3 regions of the Arthrobacter sp. AG367 genome follow, and region 2 is predicted to be linked to each of the others. Evidence: riboswitches for the same ligand, from Rfam matches in the RefSeq annotation. Region 2 holds a riboswitch; each other region holds the start of a gene.
The links. A riboswitch is a leader RNA that binds a small molecule or an ion and turns the genes downstream of it on or off. The one in region 2 is predicted to bind S-adenosylmethionine.
Positions count from the first base shown of each region.

Region 1 (2,258 bases), on a different contig from region 2:
CCCTGGTGGTGCAGGTCGATCATGTAGTCAATGCGGTACTGGCGCATCACGTTGTTGTGCAGCGCCTGGGTCTCCGGCTGGACCTTGGCCACATGGTCCCGGTTCAGGTCCACGCCTTCCGCGTTGTAGCGGGTGAGGTGGCGGTCCCCCTTGGCAAGGTAGTCGTCCAGGGAGAAGTTGACATCCCCCATGGCACCGTCCGCGTTGAGCATGGGCACGATGAGGATGTTCACGCCGTCCAGGATGCCTGCCGACTTGCCCGTGCCCAGGTGCTTGACGAACTCGAGGGCACCCTCGGTGGTGAGCTGTTCATTGCCGTGCTGCTGGGTCAAATACAGGATGGTGGGCTTGGCCGGGTCCGATATGTACTTGACCAGGTGGATGTCGCGGCCTTTGACGGTCTGGCCGATGACCTCCAGCTCCATGGCGGGCTGGCGCGCATCCTGGTCCTTCAGGAACGAGACCATCTGGTCGTAGGTGGCCAGCTTCGACGTGGTGATCTGGCCGTTGCCGTCGTAGGAAGGCCCTTCGCCTACGGCGCCGGCCAAGGGCGCCGGACCTGCTGCGACGGCGAGCGCGAGGGCTCCGCTAACGGCAAGGGTCCTGAGGGATTTCGTCACAGTTACCTCTTTCGAGTGCTCGGGTGGCATCCGCCGCTCCGTCGCAGCGGAGGCATGTGACATTCACACAACCAAGCTTAACGAAACCTGTCAATATGCTGGACAAACGCTGTAAGTACGTTCCGGTCCTGCCGCCGGCGGCCGGCCGGACATGCCCACGACATAAAGCGGTGCGGATTTGCGCGGCTCCACGCGCGTCGATTTATCTGAGAGTGGACCATCCGGAGCGGCCGAGAGACCTGGCTCAATGACGCCGCAGCAACCACGTCCCGGCAGACTCCTGCCGGCCGAAGGTGCTACTGCCAGGACCGATGGAAAGGAAGATTCCAGCATGTCCCAGAACACCGACCATATCCGCGTGACCCACGCCGGTTCATTGCCCCGCACCCCTGAACTCATTGCGGCCAACGCCGCCAAGGAAGCCGACGGCATCACGCCGGAATTCCTGGAACTCCTCGAAGCCTCCGTAGTGGACGTGGTGCAGCGCCAGAAGGACCTTGGCATCGACATCCCCAACGACGGCGAGTACGGGCACACCATGTCCAGCTCGGTGGATTACGGGGCGTGGTGGAATTACTCCTTCGCCCGGCTCGGGGGCCTTGAGCCAACCACCGTGGACCGCTGGGCCGAGTCCGGCGTCCGCCGCTCGTCCCCCGGCAACGTTGTCCTGACCTCGTTCCCGGACCGGCGCGACCGGCAGGCCTTCAACGAGGCCTACAGCGATCCCGCATCCGGCATCCTCACCCACCGCAAGAGCGTTGCCCAGCCCAAGATCGCCGGACCGCTGACCTACACGGGCCAGGACCTGGTGGCCTCGGACATCCGGAACCTGAAGACCGGGCTCGCCGCCGCAGGCCTCACGGATGGCTTCGTGGCCTCCCTCTCCCCCGGCTCATGCGCGCGGGTAGCCAACGACTACTACAAGAACGACGAGGAACTCGTCTACGCCTGCGCTGATGCCATGCGGGAGGAATACAAGGCCATCATCGAGGCCGGCCTTACGGTGCAGCTCGATGATCCGTCCCTGGCCGAAAGCTGGGACCAGATCAATCCCGAGCCATCCCTGGACGATTACCTGAAGTTCATCCAGCTGCGCGTCGAAGCGACCAACTGGGCGCTGCGCGGCCTGCCGCAGGAACAGATCCGGCTGCACGTGTGCTGGGGATCCTGGCACGGCCCACACACCACGGACATCCCGTTCGCCGACATCATCGGCTCTGTGCTTCAGGTCAACGCCGGCGCCTATTCCTTTGAAGCGGCAAACGTCCGCCACGAACACGAATGGCGGGTGTGGGAGGACACAAAGCTCCCCGAGGGCAGGGTGATCATCCCGGGCGTTGTTTCGCATGCCACCAATGTGGTGGAGCACCCGGACCTGGTGGCGGACCGGATCGTCCGCTTTGCGGACCTCGTGGGCCGCGGGAACGTCATTGCCTCCACCGACTGTGGCCTGGGCGGCAGGGTGCACCCGCAGATCGCCTTCGCCAAGCTGGAGGCACTGGGTGAGGGTGCCCGCCGCGCCTCGAAGCGCCTCTTCTAGCCGCTCCCGCACCGACGCGCCGGCTGTGCCTTCCATCACCGGAAGGGGCGGCCGGCGTTTCGCTTGCCTGGGCTTGCTAAACTGGAGTAGGCCGACCA
Region 1 is NZ_VIVE01000008.1:90,278-92,535, reverse strand. Features, by position in the region: gene FB478_RS17745 (M14 family zinc carboxypeptidase) at 1-650, opposite strand, end outside; SAM riboswitch class I at 835-938, shown strand; gene FB478_RS17740 (cobalamin-independent methionine synthase II family protein) at 952-2,160, shown strand.
Region 1: another riboswitch for S-adenosylmethionine. It lies ahead of FB478_RS17740 (cobalamin-independent methionine synthase II family protein); the one in region 2 lies ahead of FB478_RS05900 (aminotransferase class V-fold PLP-dependent enzyme).

Region 2 (2,258 bases):
GATGGTGTCCGTTTCGGGGTTGGTGTCCTTGAAGATCTGGTGAACCGTGACGCCGTCGATCCGCTGGAGTCCCTCCACCAGGAAGGAGCGGATGGCGGACTCGTGGGCGTGCCAGCGTTCCTGGTCCAGGCCGGCAATGACCTGGCTGGCGCGGGCCAGCGTGGCGGCCCCCAGGACGTTCGGCGAGCCCCCCTCATGGCGGGCCGGGCCGGTGGCCCAGCTGACGCCGTCGAGCCTGGCTTCCTTGACGGCGCCGCCGCCGGCGAGGTGCGGGACGCCGGCGTCCAGCCAGTCCGGGCGTCCCACCAGGACGCCGGCGCCGAAGGGCGCATACAGCTTGTGGCCGGAGAAGGCGAGGTAGTCGACGTCATCCGCGCTGATGTCTATGCGGCGGTGCGGCGCGAGCTGGGCCGCATCCACCACGATCCGTGCGCCATGTTCGTGGGCCAGCGCGGCCAGCGCCCGGATGGGGAGGATTTCGCCGGTCACGTTGGAGGCCCCGGTGACCGCGACCAGGCTGACACCGCCCTGTCCAAGCTCGGCACGTACGGCCTCAAGGGTGCCGGTGATGGTGTCGGCGGCGACGATGCTGCGGTGCGGGACGCCCTGCCACGGCAGGAGATTGGCGTGGTGTTCGATGTCCAGGTACAGCACTTCGCCGTGGTGGCGGCCATCGGTCACGGGAAGGCAGCCGGCCAGCAGGTTCAGCGAATCCGTCGTGTTGCGGGTGAAGATGACCGAATCATCCGGGCGGCCGCCCACGAAATCCCTGACGATGCTGCGCGCGTTCTCGTACACGGAGGTGCTGATCTGGGATGCGTATCCTGCCCCGCGGTGGACGCTGGCGTAGTAGGGGAGGATCTCATTCAGGTAAGCGGACACTACGGACAGTGCCGGGGCGGAGGCGCCGTAATCGAGGTTGGCGTACCGCACGTGGCCGCCCGAAATCAGGGGCGCCTGGATTTCGGCGCCGGTGACGGCAGCGAGCGGCCGGCCGGCTGCGGCGTGGCGTGCATGGGGGACGGCAGCTTGGGCAATGACGGGCTGGGGGGAGACGGTGGCAGTTGTCACAGAGACCTCACTTGGTACAGGACTCCGGCATAGTGGAATCCGCGCTTGCCGCATCCGCTCCGGACCGGCCTGGTCGTCACCCGGGGCACCCCACCGCGAATGGAGGGTTGCCGGCCAGCAAACCGGGGTTTTGCGCTGGCACTCGTGACCTGCATAAAAGCGTAGGACATGGGGCGGCCAGGACTGAAGCCGCGGCAATTGTTAAGGGCTTTGTTACGCGCCGCCGAATAAACGACGCCGGGCACCTGCCTTGGGAGGTGTCCGGCGTCGCATTATTCGTTCAAACGTGGAAAGCGCGTGAGTTACAGCAGATCGTCCAGGTACGGGTTCAATCGGTGCAGGACCTCCGAGTGCAGGATTGAGTTCGTGGCCAGGGCGTTCCCGCCGAACGGGCCGTCCTCGCCTTCCAGGGATGTGAACCGGCCGCCGGCCTCCACCACGATCGGCACCAGGGCAGCCATGTCATAGAGGTTCAGCTCGGGTTCGCAGGCGATGTCCACGGAGCCCTCGGCCACCATGCAATACGACCAGAAATCCCCGTAGGCCCGGGTCCGCCAAACGTCCTCGGTAAGGCCGAGGAACTCGTCAAGGTTTCCGCGTTCCTTCCACCCGCCCAGGCTGGAGTAGGAGAGGGAGGCGTCGGAAAGCTTCGACACGTTGGACACGCGGAGGCGGGTGGCGGCGGCAAGGGACCTGCCCATGTACGCGCCCATGCCTTTCGCCGCCCACCAGCGCTTGCCCAGGGCCGGGGCGCTGACGACGCCTACCACCGGTTCGCCCTCATCCACGAGGGCGATCAGCGTGGCCCATACGGGAACGCCGCGGACAAAGTTTTTGGTTCCGTCAATGGGGTCGATGATCCAGCGCCGGGAACCGTGGCCGGTGCTGCCGAATTCCTCGCCCAGGACGGCGTCGCGGGGGCGTGAACGGGAGAGCTGGCCCCGGATGGCTTCCTCGGCGGCCTTGTCCGCGTCGGTGACCGGCGTCAGGTCCGGCTTGGTCTCAACGTGGAGGTCCAGGGCCTTGAAGCGGCTCATGGTCTGGTCATCCACGGAGTCGGCCAGGACATGGGCCAGGCGCAGGTCATCGTTGTAGCTCGAAGCGGGTTGGATCATGGTTCCAAACTACCGTCTGTGGACGGTTCTGCCGGGAGAACGCGTCAGTTGACGCTGCCGAGCTCCTTGGTT
Region 2 is NZ_VIVE01000001.1:1,266,490-1,268,747, reverse strand. Features, by position in the region: gene FB478_RS05900 (aminotransferase class V-fold PLP-dependent enzyme) at 1-1,071, opposite strand, end outside; SAM riboswitch class IV at 1,108-1,221, opposite strand; gene hisN (histidinol-phosphatase) at 1,374-2,186, opposite strand; gene rsgA (ribosome small subunit-dependent GTPase A) at 2,231-2,258, opposite strand, start outside.

Region 3 (2,258 bases), on a different contig from region 2:
GCCGGTATCCCTGGTGCTGGTGCGCTCGTCCCAGACAACGGCGGCCGTCCCGGCAAAAGCTGGGGAAGTGGCAGTTCCCACCACCTGGTCCCACCAGCCCGCCTTAATGTCCGCCTCCTGCGCGCCGCCGGACGCGGGGCTGTAGAAAGCAGAGGTCTGGAGGAGGAACGGCTTTTTGCGCCCCTCGGAATAGGTGCCGTAGAAGTTTTCGCCGCCGGAGGCCGTCAGCATGTCCTGGAGCTCGCCGGCCCTCGGCTGGGAGTTGACGGCGGGGCCGCCGGCCGTGTCGTCGTGATAGGCGGCCAGCCCCACCCAGTCCACTGCGTCGTCGCCCGGGTAGTACGGGGCGTAGGCGCTGTCGCTTGAGTTCCAGGCCCCGTCGCCGTTCGTGTCCAGGAGGGAAAAGCCTTCGGTTCCGGGCTGCGGGGCATCCCGGTTGCGGTCAAAGGGGTAGTCCTTGCCCAGGTAAGGCGCCCACACCAAGGTGGCCCGGCCGCCGTCGTACTTCTTGAACGCTGCCGCCACAGCCCTGAAGGCCTGCCGGTACGCGGCGGGCTGCTGGCCCCAGGCCACCCAGCTTGCATTCATGTCCGGGGCGAACCGGATCAGCAGCTGCCCCTTGAACCCGGACGTAAGGTCGCGCACCTGCGCTGCGAATGCTTCTGCTTCCGCGGTGCCGAGCTGGCCCAGGGGCACTGACGGCTTCACCGTGAGCAGGGCGTGGGCGCCTAGGGACGCGGCCTGCTGAAGGAAGCCGTCAAGGTCGTTCCGTTCCGAATCGCGGTAGGGGATGGTGATGTCGTGGCCGAAGACGGCCGGACTGGCACCAAGCCGGCCGCTGAAGCCTGCGGCGGTGTCCTCGCCCCACTCGAGCACCGCGCCCAGCCAGGGCTTTCCCTTCTCCGGCGCAGCGTCCGCCGCATGCGCCGGCGCAGCCGCCAGCAGGGCAAGGAGGCTGACGATGGCCGCGGCCAGGAACGCACCGATGGACGGCCGGCGGGTCCCGCGGATGGCGGCCTGGTGGCGCGATGTGTTTGCCCGCATGCTGACAGGACCCCCGGTGCTCATTGCTGTGACGACGGGGCGGCGCCCCGGTAAGAACTTTATCGGCCCCGCGGCCCCGGGCGGCACGTGGCGGGCCGCCCACCTGCGGCGATGTCCGCCGTCGCGCTTTCCTTCAACCCCGCGCCTCCCTTCAGCGCTGCTCAATTACGGAACATGACGACGGCGGCGGTGCGGCTTGGCGCGGCAGATGTTACGTTTTTGGGGAGTAATGAGTACCGGTGTGAAGCCCTGACTGGCCGGTCGGCAACCCTCCCTTTCGCGGCGGGGTGCCTCAGGTGAATACTCGGCATATCGACCGATTCGAGCTGCAAGCGTGAAAGAAGGAGATCCGTCGTGTCTGACGCACCTGCCCCTGACGAAAAATTGTCCTACCGCCTGATCACCGGCCCGGATGACCGTTCATTCTGCGAGCGGATCTCCACGGCCCTGGCCGACGGCTATGTGCTGCACGGCAGCCCGGCAGCCACCTTCAACGGCACCAGCGTGATCGTGGCGCAGGCAGTGGTCCTTCCGGCGGCAATCGCCTCGGCCGATGCCGCGGTTGCCACCGCAGTGGATGAACTGGACGCCGAATTTGAAGGCGAGTTCGACGGCGAGGGCCACGCATGAGCTACGCGGGAGACCTCACGCCCCAGGAAGCATGGGAGAAGCTGGAACAGGGCGCCATCCTGGTGGACGTCCGCACCGAGGGCGAATGGGCCCACATCGGCATTCCGGACACCAAGGCCACGGACAACGACCCCCTCTTCATCCAGTGGACCTTCCCCGGCGGCATCCCCAACCCCGACTTCATCAACGACCTCAGCCAGCAGGCGCCCGAGGACCGTTCAACCGAACTGGTGTTCCTGTGCCGCTCCGGCCAGCGGTCCATCGCGGCAGCCATCGCGGCCACCCGGGCCGGCTTCACCTCCTACAACGTGCTGGAGGGCTTTGAAGGCGAGCCGGACCGCTATGGCGAACGCACCGTCAACGGCTGGAAAAACCGCGGCCTTCCCACCAACCTCGGAAAGAACTAAGTGACCTTCAACCAAGACGCCCCCGGCTGGAACCCCGACACCCAGGCTGTCCGTGGCGGGCTGGACCGCACCAACTTCCAGGAAACGTCCGAGGCCATTTTCCTGAACTCCGGCTTCGTCTACGAATCCGCGGCAGCAGCTGAACGCGCCTTCACCGGCGAGGACGAACGCTTTGTC
Region 3 is NZ_VIVE01000002.1:130,056-132,313, reverse strand. Features, by position in the region: gene opgC (OpgC domain-containing protein) at 1-1,044, opposite strand, end outside; SAM riboswitch class IV at 1,270-1,385, shown strand; gene FB478_RS07655 (DUF1737 domain-containing protein) at 1,399-1,674, shown strand; gene FB478_RS07650 (rhodanese-like domain-containing protein) at 1,671-2,081, shown strand; gene FB478_RS07645 (O-succinylhomoserine sulfhydrylase) at 2,082-2,258, shown strand, end outside.
Region 3: another riboswitch for S-adenosylmethionine. It lies ahead of FB478_RS07655 (DUF1737 domain-containing protein); the one in region 2 lies ahead of FB478_RS05900 (aminotransferase class V-fold PLP-dependent enzyme).